4 regions of the Paenibacillus sp. FSL H7-0714 genome follow, and region 3 is predicted to be linked to each of the others. Evidence: riboswitches for the same ligand, from Rfam matches in the RefSeq annotation. Region 3 holds a riboswitch; each other region holds the start of a gene.
The links. A riboswitch is a leader RNA that binds a small molecule or an ion and turns the genes downstream of it on or off. The one in region 3 is predicted to bind cyclic di-AMP.

Region 1: linked by a shared signal. The riboswitch ahead of NST34_RS00190 (3D domain-containing protein) and the one ahead of NST34_RS26960 (TrkH family potassium uptake protein) in region 3 are both predicted to bind cyclic di-AMP.
Region 2: linked by a shared signal. The riboswitch ahead of NST34_RS27410 (alpha/beta fold hydrolase) and the one ahead of NST34_RS26960 (TrkH family potassium uptake protein) in region 3 are both predicted to bind cyclic di-AMP.
Region 4: linked by a shared signal. The riboswitch ahead of NST34_RS02670 (hypothetical protein) and the one ahead of NST34_RS26960 (TrkH family potassium uptake protein) in region 3 are both predicted to bind cyclic di-AMP.

The regions. Positions count from the first base shown of each region.
Region 1 is NZ_JBBOPT010000001.1:39,822-43,778, forward strand. It holds gene NST34_RS00180 (HD domain-containing protein) at 1-1,201, shown strand, start outside; gene NST34_RS00185 (TatD family hydrolase) at 1,313-2,083, shown strand; cyclic di-AMP (ydaO/yuaA leader) riboswitch at 2,281-2,510, shown strand; gene NST34_RS00190 (3D domain-containing protein) at 2,792-3,955, shown strand.
Region 2 is NZ_JBBOPT010000001.1:6,121,963-6,125,919, forward strand. It holds gene selD (selenide, water dikinase SelD) at 1-909, opposite strand, end outside; gene NST34_RS27410 (alpha/beta fold hydrolase) at 1,066-1,875, opposite strand; cyclic di-AMP (ydaO/yuaA leader) riboswitch at 1,982-2,166, opposite strand; gene NST34_RS27415 (hypothetical protein) at 2,388-2,561, opposite strand; gene NST34_RS27420 (Nif3-like dinuclear metal center hexameric protein) at 2,646-3,440, opposite strand; gene NST34_RS27425 (endo-1,4-beta-xylanase) at 3,555-3,957, opposite strand, start outside.
Region 3 is NZ_JBBOPT010000001.1:6,010,033-6,013,989, reverse strand. It holds gene NST34_RS26965 (CPBP family intramembrane glutamic endopeptidase) at 1-996, opposite strand, end outside; cyclic di-AMP (ydaO/yuaA leader) riboswitch at 1,311-1,492, shown strand; gene NST34_RS26960 (TrkH family potassium uptake protein) at 1,627-2,922, shown strand; gene NST34_RS26955 (potassium channel family protein) at 2,936-3,604, shown strand; gene NST34_RS26950 (LysR family transcriptional regulator) at 3,676-3,957, opposite strand, start outside.
Region 4 is NZ_JBBOPT010000001.1:594,127-598,083, reverse strand. It holds gene kdpA (potassium-transporting ATPase subunit KdpA) at 1-242, opposite strand, end outside; gene kdpF (K(+)-transporting ATPase subunit F) at 255-332, opposite strand; gene NST34_RS02675 (hypothetical protein) at 459-875, opposite strand; cyclic di-AMP (ydaO/yuaA leader) riboswitch at 1,066-1,255, opposite strand; cyclic di-AMP (ydaO/yuaA leader) riboswitch at 1,676-1,841, shown strand; gene NST34_RS02670 (hypothetical protein) at 1,975-2,466, shown strand; gene NST34_RS02665 (hypothetical protein) at 2,483-2,992, shown strand; gene NST34_RS02660 (hypothetical protein) at 3,125-3,484, shown strand; gene NST34_RS02655 (hypothetical protein) at 3,637-3,828, opposite strand; gene NST34_RS02650 (ABC transporter permease) at 3,863-3,957, opposite strand, start outside.

The sequences.
Region 1 (3,957 bases), 6.0 Mb from region 3:
ACTAATAAATACAAAGGAATTTCAGCGTTTACGCCGAATTCGCCAGCTGGGTACCTCGTATCTTACTTTTCATGGCGCAGAGCATAGTCGATTTTCTCATTCCCTAGGGGTTTACGAAATTACACGTAGAATTATTTCGCAATTTGAACGAAGCGGGTATAAAGATTGGATTCCTGAAGAAAGTCTGCTCACCTTGTGTGCGGCCTTGCTGCATGATCTGGGACATGGTCCATTTTCCCATTCTATAGAAGAAGCTTTTGAAATGAATCATGAGGATTGGACTTGTCGAATTATTCTGGAGGACACAGAGATTACTGAGATCTTGCGTGATGTGGAGGAGGATTTTCCTCGTAAAGTAGCCTCTGTAATCGCTAAAACTTATGAGCATGAAATTGTTGTAAATCTGGTTTCCAGTCCGCTAGATGCCGATCGCATGGATTATTTGCTGCGTGATGCGTACTATACAGGTGTAAACTATGGGACGATCGACATTGATCGGATTTTAAGAATGCTGCGTCCTTATAATGGTCGAATTGTTGTAAAAGAATCGGGAATGCATGCCATTGAAGATTATTTAATGTCGCGTTATCAAATGTACTGGCAAGTCTATTTTCATCCGGTGACACGTAGCTCAGAGATTATTTTGCGACAAATTTTCCGTAGAGCCAAGGAGCTTTTCCAAGAGGGGTACAATTTTAGTTTCATGATTAATCCGCTGGAGGATTTGTTCCGTGGTGAGGTGACAGTGAAGCAATATTTAATGCTAGATGAAGCACTGGTACAGACGGCTTTTATGCAGTGGACACTTGAGAAAGATGAGCTACTAAGTGACTTGTGTACCCGTTTTATTCATCGTAAACTGTATAAATATGTTGAGGTGGAGAATCTCGATACAGATATGATTACTGAAATTCGCAGCAGTTTTGCGGCAGCCGGACTTCACCCAGAATATGATTTGGAGATTGATTTTCCGACAGATCTGCCCTATGATGTGTTCCGTCCGGGAGAAGCTTTTGACAATAAACAAATTCTGCTGCTTGATCGGCATGATCATCTGCGGGAAATTTCAGAGGTGTCGGATATTGTGCGTTCTATTAGCGGCATTCACCGTGGCAGATATCATCTTTATTTTCCTCAGGATAAGTTGAGAAATGCGCTTACGCGATTGCCTGCTTCTATTGCAGAGATTTTTGCAAAATAATACAAGAAAATATGGGATTTATGACAAGAAGAGTAGAAATATAAGATATAACGGATAGCGTGAAACTTATATTGTCTTATATTTAAAAAAGAACAAGGAGTGAGGGTTAAAATGTTTCTGTTTGACACACATACGCATCTGGATGCACCTCAATTCGACGAGGATCGCGAAGAAGTTATCGTTCGTGCTGTAGAAGCAGGAGTTAGCAAGATGATTAATATCGGATTTAATCGGGAGACGATTCCCTCAACGATGAAGCTGGCGGAATCTTATGATTATATTTATGCGGCAGTGGGTTGGCATCCTCAGGATGCGATTGATATGAAAGAAGGAGATCTCGATTGGATCGCTTCTCTATGCAGTCATAAAAAAGTAGTGGCTATTGGTGAAATCGGACTGGATTATTACTGGGATACTTCTCCCAAGGATGTGCAACATGAAGTTTTTCGCAAGCAAATTGGACTAGCCCGTGAACTAAATATGCCGATTTGTATTCATGATCGTGATGCCCATGAGGATGTTGTACGGATTTTACGGGAGGAAAAGGCAAATGAGGTTGGAGGCGTGATGCACTCGTTCTCAGGAAGCTGGGAAACAGCTAAAATGTGCTTGAATCTTGGTTTTCATTTATCCTTTGGAGGACCCATTACGTTCAAAAATGCAAGAGTGCCAAAAGAAGTGCTTGCGCAGACCCCACTAGACCGATTATTGATCGAAACCGATGCTCCATATTTGACTCCACACCCCTTTCGCGGGAAGCGAAATGAGAGCGCTCATGTGAAGCTGGTAGCAGAGGCAGCAGCTGAAATTAAAGGGTTAACATGGGAAGAATTGGCTAAAATAACGTATGCGAACGCACTGGAACGATTTGGGATTGAGTGAAAACGGGAGCAAAACAGGCGAAAAATAGAGAATGGCCGATATATTAAACTTTTTTAATATAAAAACGGCTGAATATTACAATATTTTAACCATATTTTTGCGTAAACGTGGTTGAATCGTCCTTTACAACATGCATCAAAACAGGATATCATCTTTTCAGTGATGTGAGCTGTGTTATAGTGACAGCCATTGATTCATGGATCGTCTCGCTGAGTCTCCGTATGGAGAACGGGGGAACCAATATTGACCTGCCGCATGCCTGTATTTTAAATACGGTTTAGACGTGCCGTAGGACAGTATTTGATTTCTTCACGTGGTCTTTGGGGTGAATTTAAGGGCAACCGCCATGAGCGGGTGACCTGAAATAGGGCGTCTCTCTTTCGTCCGAACCCGACAGCTAACCCCGTAAGCGCAAGTAAGAGAGGCAACCTCGTGCACAAGCATTCTCTATTCTGATATTGGAGAAGCCACGAAAGAGTCCTCAGTTGAACTCTTTTTAGGCTTTTTTATTTTTGAATAAATAGAATGTTGCCCACATACTGTTATATAACAGAGGTGGGAGTAGCTGTGCCGAGCAGGCGATCCATGAGCAGGAGACGCTAAGTTATTACGTGCGTGTCCTGTGACAATCTCAAATAGTTTCGTCAAAGGAATTCAGTCCTCATGATATACAATTGACGACGGGGCTATGTAAGGAGGATGGAGAGAATGGGCGTATTCCAACCAGAAGTATCCCATGATTCGCAGTCATCCAGCAGGTCTTTCGCATTACGGTGGGAGCAAGTAAATACTCGCGTACTTTTACTTGCAGGCGTGATTTCAGTCGCTATCGCGCTACTTATTCTGCTGTACGTACACGGTCAAAGTAACAAACAATTATTTTTAGTAATAGACGGGCAAACACAGACGCTTGAAACGCGAGAAGCGCTTCTTGGTGATGTGTTGGAGAAAGAGCAAATTTCGCTGCAGCCGCATGATGAACTATCTTTAGGACTGAGTGATGAAATAAAAGACGGTGACCGTGTCGTTATCAATCGTGCGCAGAAAATTAGTCTTACTGCGGATGGAGCAACAAAAACGTTATATACGACCGAAGACACAATTGGTAAAGCAATTGAGAAAATGGGCATTACCCTAGAAGGTCATGATAAGATTTTCCCTTCGTTAGACACCACCATTTCTGCAAACATGGAGGTTAAGATTGTTCGCATCAACAAACAGACTGTACAGCGATCAACTAACTTACCCTTCAGAGTCATCAAGACAGCAGACCCCTCCCTTACTGTGGGAACAGTTAGAGTGGCACAGGCAGGCAAACCAGGCGTCATGATTCAGCATATTGAAAAGATCTACCAAGACGGAGAACTGGCCTCTATGCGCATGATTGGTAAGGAAGTACAAACGGTAACGAAAGATAAGATTATTGCCGTTGGTACCAAAGCACTTCCTAAGCCGGCTGTAGCTAAGACTACAACAACTTCCAAATCAAACACCACTTCAAAAACGGCTAAGGTTAGCGCCAAGACTAATAACGTCACAAGCAAGGCTGGCGTAGACTTTGAGTACAAGAAGATGATTAAGAACGTCTCCATGACAGCTTATTCATCAGAAGAGCCAGGTATTGGTACCAAAACTGCCTCCGGAACACGCGTAACGGAAGGTCGTACAATTGCGGTAGACCCGAATGTAATCCCTATTGGCTGGTGGGTATATATCGAGGGGCTTGGATTCCGCCGAGCAGAAGATACTGGCGGTGCCATTAAAGGCAATAAAGTAGATGTCTATTACGATTCACTGAGCCATGTCCGTAATTTCGGTCGTAAATCACGTACCGTTTATGTGATTGGACCTGTGAAGCCGGAGTTAAACTAGGC
Region 2 (3,957 bases), 110 kb from region 3:
AGCATCACACAGAATATAGCGGCTTAATTGGTCCATCTCTTCCGGATAAAGAATACTGCCCTCCAAATGAGCAAAGTTATTCTTAGTGCCGCCTGGAACAAAGCCCTGCTCCGCGAGCTCTCTTACTCTTGGCAGCATCGGTACATTGCCTTGACGAATAATCAGTCCGTGATTGCTCCCTTTTGCCATTTCCGAGGCATGTCCAAGCAACCCGAATCCGGTAACATCTGTACAAGCATGTACATCATAGGGCTCCATGATTTCAGCCGCTTTTTTATTCAATGTAGACATGACTGTCGTAAGGCGTGTAGTTTCTTCTGGGGATAGCTGATCCTTTTTAATAGAAGTCGTTAAGATGCCCACACCGATAGGTTTAGTCAAAATCAGCTTGTCTCCTGCCTGCGCACCTGCATTCGTTCTTACTTTGTCCGGATGCACAAGGCCCGTAACGGCCAATCCAAATTTAGGCTCTTTATCGTCGATGGAATGTCCGCCCACAAGCGTTGCTCCTGCTTCCTGCACTTTATCTGCTGCACCGCGCAAAATGTCACCGAGAATGCTTTTGTCCAAAACAGAAATAGGGAAGGCCACAATATTAAGCACTGTAAGCGGCTTGCCGCCCATAGCATAAATATCACTTAACGCATTAGCTGCTGCAATTTGCCCAAAGGAATAAGGGTCGTCCACGATCGGCGTGAAAAAATCAACAGTTTGCACTAACGCTAGATCATCACTTAATCGATATACCCCAGCGTCATCACTGGTATCCAGACCTACAAGTAGATCCGGATTAGGAACGGTTGGTGGTAGACTGCGAATAACCTGCATGAGATCGGCGGGACCGATTTTGCAGCCGCAGCCTCCTTTTGAAGATAATGAGGTCAATTTTATGGTTTCGGCTTGAGACATCATGACTCAGCTCCTTTAGATAGTTAATATCGAATATCTTTAATCTTACATCAGTAGACAGCATTGTACAAAAAACAGACATACAGAAGAACGCCCCGTAGCCAGTACATACTCCCCGGCTATGGGACGCCTCTCATTTCTCACTTACCACTAAGATCAACTAATCTGCTGAGTTTCCTGCTGTTTCTCCAAAAACCGCTGAAGTATAGCATTAAATTTCTCCGGCTGACACAGATTACTAGGATCTAATGCGTTAGGGATGATCACTAACTGAGCATGTGGCAGCTGAGACACCATATCCTTCATACAATTAACTCCAAATTCACTAAAGTCACCTACAATACATAAGGCGGGACGCTTAAAAGACTTTAAGCATCTAGTGTAATCCACATGGCTCGTAGCCAGCCTTTGCCGATACAATTCCCGTGGACGTTTATCGAGAAGTCCTCTTCTAATCTCGTTATAAGCCAGATTCCAGCGTTCCCGGTACATCATACGAATCGAAGGCAGTACAAGCTCACTTGGAGCGTAATACATTAACCAGCTACAATAAGCAGCCATAAGCTGGATTTTACCAATTATCGTTGACGCCTGACTTCTACAAAAGCTATCCGCGACAACAATCGCTTTTACTCGCTCTGGGTATTGTTTCGCAATATGCTGAACGACGAGCCCCCCATAGGCACTCCCAACAAAAACAGCCTCACGAATACCCAAATCATTCAATAGCATAATTATATCTAGACATTGGGTTTCAATAATCTCGTTTGGGGCCTGCAGTAATTCACCTGATTTGCCATTCCCCCGTAAATCACACAGAATCACTTTATATTTATCAGAAAAATACTCCAATTGTGGCTTGAACATACTATGTGTTAATCCATGTCCATGGATAAACACAACCGGAGCCCCTGTTCCATTGATTTCGTAATAGAGCGAAGTTCCATTCAGTTTAGCAATAGGCAAAGTTAACACCTCTTTCATAGATAGGTTCTACAACTATATCTGCTTTTTAACGCAGCAAAAAACCACAGAGGGATTCTCTGTGGCTATTCATCATCAAATACGCCATTCATCCTCTCTCCATACGCTTACGAGGTTAGCTGTCGGATTCGGGCAGTGAGAGTTGCCCTACCTGCATGGATGCATTTCTGCACCTGGAACAGGATTCACCCCATAACTAGTACCGATTGTTACACTGGTTCCCAGTTGTTGGTTCCCCCGCTTTCCTTAACGGAAATTAAGCGGACTTCTTATGTAATTGTCAGTTATGTGATGAATCATACTCCGTGTAAGGTTTCTTGTAAAGTTGAGCCGTGGGCAAAATAATGTTGAAAGCCATGCTTTTCATTTCATATTGAGCATACACTTCGTTTTCTCTTTCTTTTGCTCTTGTTTACTCAATATATCTAAAAAAAGCCGAGCGGCCATCAGAGATCAATCCCTGAACCACTCGGCTTCGTTATACAATCATATGGCTACAACAGATCGGCGTTTTTCAATGCATGCTCCCAGCTCGGAAAAAAGAACAGCGCACTTCTCATAAGATCAGGATCGCTTTGCTTCACTTGTTTTTTGCTGATCGAGCTTCCATCGGTTTGAAGCTTTTTGATACGACTTAACACTTCATCAGCCTCCAAAGGAATTTCCATTGAAGCACTCCTTTCTCAGTGACCTGGTTTCCAATCATTTTCTCCATAATATGCAAATTTATTCTTCATTTCGGTTTATACGAATTAAACCAGCTGATAGACCGGTTGTTCAGCAATAAAATAAGTAGGAATCATTGGGTATTTCTGTGCCAGAACTTCAGCTAAATATTTCATTCCTGGAGCTTCACTTTCCGCATGACCTAACATAATCAGCGCTTTTGATCTGCCTTGGTGGACAGCATCCCTCACATATTCTGGAGTTTCCCATTCGGGGCCCTCGCCAGCAATAATTAAATCAAGATTATGCTGATTAAAAAGAGGAATAGCCATCGTCCCACCTCCTCTGTAACCTACTAATATCCCCACTTGTCTGCATGTCTGGGATAGGTCTCCGGCAGCACGTACATAGGAGATGCCTAGCTTTCTTTTTATATACAGAGCCGCTTCACTTACCGTCATAGCTGGAATCGATAGGATCGTAGCAGTGGATTGCTGCTCAACCACATAGGCTGACCATTCAAGCTCTCGTAGCAAGCCCACCATGATCCCATCCGGTTGATGCCGATGCCAATAATCATGATAACGAAAAATAGCCAGTTCAGAACGCTCAATCAAACTCCGTTTCGCGCGAGACACAGGGTCAGCCTCTAACCACTTGCTCGTCTCATGATGACTGTAAAACACACCTTCATGTGTGATCAACAAATTGGCGTTCATAGCAACCGCTCGTTCCACAACATATTGCGTAGCGCAAAATGCCGTAACCATACCTGTAATCACCATTTCCGGATTCCCCGGCTTAAGAGTATCCACAGTCCCATCTATCTGTTCCATGGCTCCTATTAAATCTTCCAGAATCGTTCTAATTGTCACGCTCACTTTAATCCGCCCTTTGAGATCTATTCTACCTACTAATCTATCAACGTATAAATAACCCGCCCTTAACGATATAAGGACGGGTTCACAGTTCATTATTTGAGCAGCTTGCCCACTCTATGATTTCGTAGCAGAGGTGATAATTCGATGGAAAGCTGGCTTCGGCTTATGCGCTTCATCGAATAGGAACGGCCAGTTCTTCCGCCCACGAACAGGGAAATCATCCAGCCAGGTATAGTCATCCGCTGCTCCCCAGAACGTGACCGAACTAATCACGTCCCGGTATTCTCTCAGCAGTGCGAACATCGCTTCATATCGATCTGCTTGAAGCTCGAGCAGCTCAGCAGGTACTGCCTTTAAGTCCATTCGTTTGTCATCGAAACGGAACATGGATACATCCAGCTCTGTCAGTTGGAGCTGAAGTCCTAAGGATGCATATTTTTCGATCGCTGTACGAATATCATCCAGACTAGGATCGTATAAATTCCAGTGTGCCTGCAATCCGACGCCATGGATCGGC
Region 3 (3,957 bases):
GAGGCTATATAAGGCATAAATGATGAACATTATGACGGAAGTTATCTGAGCCTCGAGTCCTTCGCCTGAGGATTCAGGGAGCATATTATAGGTGCTGATCATCATGATTACAAAATAAGCTGAGCTTAGGAATATTCCACGCTTAAAGGAGGTATGTTCTCTTCTAAGTATGCTGTAGATGAGTGCCAGAATTCCTAAAGCTAAAGTAGGCAAACCGTAGCCGAATAAAGTAAACTTTTCCGCGAGAGAGGTCTGGTCCTTTACATAGGTGGTATGCCAGGCTGGAGCGGTGAATCCTGCTTTAAAGCTGGATACCTGTTCGCCAGTGAAATCGAAATAATAGTGTAGTAAGGATTCGCCGATCTGAACGGAACGATCTGTATACACGAGCCCGTAGTTTCCCGTATTCGATTCAATTTGTAGCTTGGCGGGATTTACATCCCATTCCTGAAGCCAGGGACGGGCAAGATTTTCTTTTTGTGCAAGTGATAAGGTAGTACCCTTGTCCTCTTCTTTTGCACTGGTGGATACATTGTTTGGTAATCCGGTACCTGATCCTTCTGCACCTTGTGTGAAAGCGACAACTGCACCAGTATACATATTGAGGTCAACAGAGATCAGTGGCTCTTGTTCCGCTGAAGGACTAAGTGTTACACGAAAGATGTCAAAAGGATATCGTTGATCCAATTTCTTTTTTGTATAGTCCTCCAAAAGCTTCTCGCGGGACATATAACCATAAAAGGAAGAGTCCGTATCGTACAGTACATTCCACTGATCGGTTGGTGCTTTGGTGTAGTTCAGCTTTTGTTCTGCGAATGATATGGCTTTGTCGCGGGCTTCCGCCTTACTGATGACAGTAGTATCTTCCCCAGCAGGGCTATTTAGCACCGAGGGAGCAATCTGAAACATAATAAATAGAATAAGACCGATAATGCCCGAGATGATGAGCCTCATGGAGAGGGCACGTTGCTGTAAGGGCTGGCCAACGGGATTCATGTAACGCCTCCTTGTAAACTGACAATGTTATGTTCCATTATAGTATTAGTGCCATGATAGTTACAAAAATCATCGTATATTCTTTTTATGGGTAATAGAGATATTATAGAATAGGTAGCTGAATATATACCATGAATTTAAGGTGATTATTTCTTCATTTTTCATGAAAATCGATGCAATTGCAGGGAAAACACGGAAAAGTGATGAGAAAAGGCACTCTTAGTGGTACATCCTCTCCAAACCGCATTTTTCATATGAATCACCATTAATAGTGTCTTTGTGATTTATCGAAATAACATATATAATTTGTATGCAATTGTATATAGCCGAATTTCAGGTGAAAACGGGGGAACCATAAGAAGTAATGAAAAGATGAGTATACGCCATAGGCGTTGTCTTTATTCATCAGGGGTGAATTTCGTTCTAGGAACGAATAGGGCAGCCTGCACAGTCCGAATCCGTCAGCTAACCTCGTAGGCTAATTTACTGCAGGAACCAAGGGTAGCATTGGTTTTCCAGTGCTTTTTTTGTTGGAATTCTTTAAATTTTGATAAGAGGGTGAGCGTAGTGGCTTCACAGTTTCGCAGGGTTTCTGAATCAAAGTTCCTGAAGCTCTCTCCGCCTCAGATTATGGTGCTTGGTTTTGCATCGATCATTCTGATTGGAGCCTTGCTGCTTATGCTTCCCATTTCAAGTACCAGCGGGAATGCTGTTAGTTTTATTGATGCGTTGTTTACTGCAACATCTGCCACCTGTGTGACAGGACTTGTGGTGCTGGACACCGGGACGACATTCACCATTTTTGGGAAAACCGTAATTATGGTGCTTATCCAGGTTGGTGGCTTAGGGTTTATGACAATGGCGACCTTATTTGCCATGATGATGAAACGCAAAATTTCCTTGCGGGACAGACTGATCCTTCAGGAAGCAATGAACCAAGGCTCTATGGAGGGGATTGTTCGACTGATCCGGAGAGTACTTATTTATTCCTTGGTCATCGAAGGCTGTGCAGCGGTGCTTCTGTCCATACGCTGGGCGTTTGATATGCCACTGGGAAAGGCCATTTATTTTGGAATATTTCATGCGGTGTCTATGTTTAATAATGCTGGATTTGATATTTTCGGGGATTTCCGGAGTTTAACCGATTATGTATATGACCCGCTAGTGAACATCGTGGTGATGTTTCTGATTGTCTCTGGCGGTATTGGTTTTATTGTCATGTCGGATCTGGTGGAGTTTCGTGTCAAACGTAAATTATCTTTGCATAGCAAAGTTGTACTCTCCACCACTGCAGGGCTTATTCTTATCGGCGCTTTGGTTATTTTTATATTTGAATTTACGAATCAGCGCACACTGGGGAATTTAAATTTCGGCGGCAAAATATTATCGGCATTCTTTCAGTCGGTATCGCCCCGAACCGCTGGCGCCAATACGGTGGATATTGCCGGACTGCGGCAAGCCTCGCAGTTCTTTATGGTTATTCTTATGTTTATTGGTGCATCTCCTGGATCAACAGGTGGCGGGGTTAAGACAACAACCTTTACGATTATGATTGGTGCAGTAATCGCGATGCTGCGCGGACGTGAAGATGTTGTACTGTTCCGTTACCGATTGGCGCAAGAGCGTATCTATAAAGCGTTGACGCTAACATTACTCGCTTTGCTATTGGTCCTCACGGTGTCGATGTTACTGTCCACAACAGAGGATAGTAATTTCTTAGCGATATTATTTGAGACGACCTCAGCTTTTGCCACGGTGGGACTAACCATGGGCCTGACACCTGAACTTTCTATCTTCGGCAAGATTCTGATCTGTCTGACGATGTTTGCGGGTCGGCTAGGTCCATTGACATTAGTGTATGCGCTTGGACCAAAACAGGGTAAACCATTGTATAAGCACCCAGAAGGTAAAATAATTATTGGATAGGAGTTAATCCGAAATGAAAGCACAGCAATTTGTAGTAATCGGTTTAGGCCGCTTTGGCTCAAGCCTTGCACTTGAGCTGATGGAAATGGGCTACGAGGTGCTCGGTATTGATCACCATGAGGAGCGTGTGGAGGAAATGAGCGATCACCTGACGCATGCGGTAGTGGCTGATGCTACAGATGAAGGAATTATGCGCTCGCTCGGCGTACGGAACTTTGACTGTGGGATTGTAGCGATTGGCGACAATATGGAACGAAGTATTCTGGCGGCGATTTTGTTAAAAGAGATTGGAGTCAAGCAAGTAGTAGCCAAGGCGATCTCGATCCTTCATGGTCGTGCGTTGTCCAGGCTGGGCGTGGACCGGGTTATTTTTCCGGAGCGGGATATGGGCATTCGTGTGGCACATCAGCTCGTGACACCCAATTTGCTGGATTATATTGAACTGTCCAAGGATTATAAAATCGTCGAGCTAACCGTTCCGTCTTGCATGAACGGGAAAAGCTTGTCAGATTTAAATACAAGAGCGAAATATGGCTGCAGTATTGTTGCCCTGAACCGGGAAAGTGGAATTATAGTGGCTCCAACGGCACATGATCATTTGAGTGAGGGCGACGTTATGGTACTCATTGGTTCTAATGAAAGTATTGATCGATTTGAGGATGAAGTTGTAAACCAAGATTAAATAGATAAGCCCTCCGTCCTTTACATGGGACGGAGGGCTTTTTTAATTAAGGCTGCACGCAGAGGTATGTACTATTTCTCTCGTTCCGTCAGAAACATCTCTTCTGTGACCTGCACGAGGCTGCGGGCCGCTGTGCTCAGGCTCCCATCGTCACGGTAAATCAGGCAGGTAGTTCGCTGAGTCTGCTCCAGCTCCTTAATATGCAGAGAGACCAGCCCACCGCCGTTTAACAGCTGCGGACGCAGATAAGACTTGGGCAGTAACGCTGCCACATTGACTGTCGGCAGCAGCCGCACGATGGCTTCGAAGGAGTCAATCTCCATCCGAACGTCTGGATCAATTCCACAGCGCTG
Region 4 (3,957 bases), 5.4 Mb from region 3:
AAGATATAACTGAAAGTAACCAGTACGATATTCGTTAAAACAAAGCTAAGCGCATACTTTTTCCAGGACATACCGTCCCGTTTTTTCAGGCCGATCAGCTTATAAATTCCTTTTTCCATGCCTCCAAACCATCGATCCGTACGGTTCGGTTCATTAGAAAATACATAATATAAATACGTGCCCATCGGCTTAACCAGCAAGATAAGAATTACGATTACAGCAACTATTTGCAAAATGCCCATGAATGCCCCTCCTTAAAATTTCTCCGGATGAATCAATGCGTAAACCAGATATACAAACAACAGTAGGGTAACAGCGATTACTAGAATCACAACTTATCCCTCCCTGTATCCTCAACTACACCTGCGCACCAGCGCATAAATCCATAAAACAACCCGTAAATTACAGCTAACGAAGCTACCATATACAGATCCATCATATCTCCCGCACTCCTTCTTTTATCCTTGATGAGGTGATTTATCGATTAGAAAATCAGCATCACCACTGTGGGAATAGATTACATAACTTGCACCAAGTCTTTTATAGACCAATCTAGGATTTATTGAGCTTGTGATTACAAAAATCGGCTGCGTCGTCCAAGTGCGGCACATCTGAATGTAGCGGCAGCATAACGTAAAGCTGCTCTCGAACAGATATACCCGTCCTACCGGGAACGGCGGGCGAAACCAAGTATTCTGATGGCGGGTATCAACTAGAACGACTTGTTCAATCCCCATCTCTTCGAGTAGGGCCTTCTCAGGCAAGTTGTTGGTCAATCCGGCCATCTTAATGCCTCTGAATTTTAGAAGCTTAATAAAATGTTCGCCTGCCTTCGTTGGCGCACATACCAGTACATATTCATTCTGATCTGTCATCTCTTATTCTCCTCAAATGCTTTGCTTGTAAGATCAGAGCTTGATCACCCTGATCTTGAAAGAAAAGCTACCGCTAATGATGAATATAACGACCTCTTCGTGAGGTTTTCCATAAATGCTTTGCTTAAAAAAGCACAGCAAAAAGCCACAAAGGATTCTCCTCTGTGGCTCGCTAGCGGTCACATTGCACTCATCCTCTCTCCATACGCTTACGAGGTTAGCTGTCGGATTCGGGCGGTGAGAGTCGCCCTACCTGTATAGATGCGAGCTCACTCGCATCTTCTACAGGATTCACCCCATAACCGGCTTCCGACTCTCACATCGTCTGCCGATTGTTGGTTCCCCCGCTTTCCTTATCGGAAATTAAGCGGATCAAATATTCGATTGTTGTTGAAACAGGAGTAATCATACCCTTATGCAGGAAGAATTGTAAAACCTGATTGATGCCAAAATAATGCAAATTAAAAACTATTTTCGCGTTGGATAGCGCTTACTTGATATCCAATCTCTCTATATCTCTTGTTTACTCGAGTTTTAATCCATTAGCGAAAAGCGGGCATACCATGTGATTTTATTCACCACAAATGTAGAAATCTCAAAAAATCGCCTTTATAGGTAAGAAAACAAGAAGTCGAGATTAAGCGAGGAAGAAGCCCGATAACTCGCAATAAATACCTATTTGGTTCCCTTTTCCGTCGTAGTAGGCAGGATTTGGTTTAAATCGCGCTCAAAAGAACACTTTCTGTTTTTACAGAAACACCTTGAAAAGAGTATGATTCGGGTTGAATCTATTTCACAAAATACATTCAACGCTGAGTTCCTGTATTTGCAGGGAACGGGGGAACCATCAGGCCACATGGCCTACTTGGGGTGAATCCGAAGGAGACTGTTCAAGTCTCACATAGGTAGGGCGACTCTCACCGTCCGAATCCGACAGCTAACCTCGTAAGCGTAAAGAGAGAGACCCTTGATCCGCCACGCTTTGGCACAGGTATGTGTATACCTGTATTCCAAAACCGCAGCAGAGGTCCTCCTCTTGCTGCGGTTTTTGCGTTACCTGAATCTATAGGGTGATAGCATGCTGGACGGGGTGAAAGGAATGAAACACTATTATTGGGGAACTCAGCAAGGGCTACTTGAGCCGATAAGTCTAAATTATGTTTGCTTTGGAGCGTTGTGGTTCGAAGAGGATCATCACAGAACTATTGTCGGCTATGCTTTTGGTCAGAAGCAGATTGAATCACTTCGCCATTTCAGCAGCCCATCTACCTGTGAATACTGTATGGACCGAACAATTATATACGAAATATATAAAAATATCCGAGAAAAGCAACAGCTGCAGGATTGGTCAGCACACCAACGTTTTCCGTGGCTCACCGCTTTTAAGGAACCGTGGAAAGACGTTGCAGTCGGTTGGTACGTAATGAGATCTCGCAACACCTTCCCCTTACATTTATCCGTTATACGCAAACAGAAATTCCGACTATGGCTGGAGCATGCCGCAGTCTGTGAGAATGAAGCTGAAATGCTCGCCTGTATAGAGAAGGCTAACGACATTCACCATGTAGATCTTAAGCTTTTGGAAACCTAAGGAGGAGAAACCTGTCATGGACCAGCGAAGACTATCTCGCATAGAAGTATTCGTCTTTGATTCACCTGAGCCTATTCACTATGGAATGGAGGCTGATCAAGGTAGCCGTTATGGCATCCTGAAACTTACCTGTAAAGGAGGTAGCAGCTGGGGGGCATGTCTTATCTCTGCCAATACCAAAACTTTCGACCTTATTAAATGGAGTTCTTTTCTCAGAATGATATATCATTGCCGGCTAGAGGAAGCGATAGATAAAGTACGTACCCATGGTTCAGAGTGGGATCAGACTCAGTTTGAGCTAGTGCAAGGTGCTTTACAGGATTTAAGAGCCAAGCTGCAGGGTAAATCCTTGGCAGGGCACATTGAGCAAGGTCGTCTGTACAGAGCTGTCGCTGGTGGGAGAGATTCCAAAGGAGGGCGGCTATATTATAAACCATCCAGTGTTGCGCTTCAAAAACATAGTTATCCAGAACCTGATACCGCCGAGCTTATCAACAAATCCATTTCTTACTTTTCTATACTATAGGTTCATCCCATAACCCATTCTGAAAGGATCGTGTTTATCATGCCTGACCCCTTACCTGCCGAATCCCCCCGTAGAACTATATTTGCAGAGTGTGTTCAAAAGTGTACGAATGATATCTATACGCTCAGTTCCATGTTGTTACAACAATCAGCAGAAGCCGAGAAGGTTACTATCCGTACTTTTAAAGAGCTTCATAAAATATTCCGTCAAAAAAGCTTTGACAGCCAGCTATTCTCTATCGAAGCTTACCGCTCTTGTATCCGACAATGCGCCGATTATTACGCATGCCGGTCTCTCCTGTCTGCCAAGGCATTGCCTTGGGAGGAACAGCTTATAAAAACGATGTGGTATGGCCTAAAGCTATCTTTACCTCAAATAAGCATCATCCTGCAAAAGAGTGTTCCTGTACTAAAAGCGCAGCTTAGGCGTGTGCGGGAGCAACTGACTGCTCCAGAGGATTTGCTGCCTAGTGGTAATCTATCCGTTGTCTAATCCCTCAAAAGGAAACGACATTTGAGTGTACGGAGGATATATTGGACTCAGGAGCCCTGGAGTCCGCAACTATCTTCCAAATAACTTTTACGATACGTACTCAAAAAAGAAAAAAGCCACGGCATCTGCCGCGGCTTCCTTATTTCCTACTATTACGCTTTACTCTTACGCGCCTTACCGTACATCCACAATCCCGCAATCATCCCTACCATGGCAATACCAGTCAATACACCTTGAGTGAAATCCATAACAGCGGATCCATCTGAATGGAGCATTCTACTAACCGTAGCCAGAGATACCGAACTCATTAAAAGCATCATATTGTATTGTTCACTTTTAGTCATGATTACCACTCCTTAAAAGTTTATATGAAGCCACTTAGATCTTGTAAGCCTTCATCGCTTTTCTGATCTCTTTAATACTTGGACGTTTGCCGTACATCAATACGCCTGTGCGATAGATCTTGGCAGCCA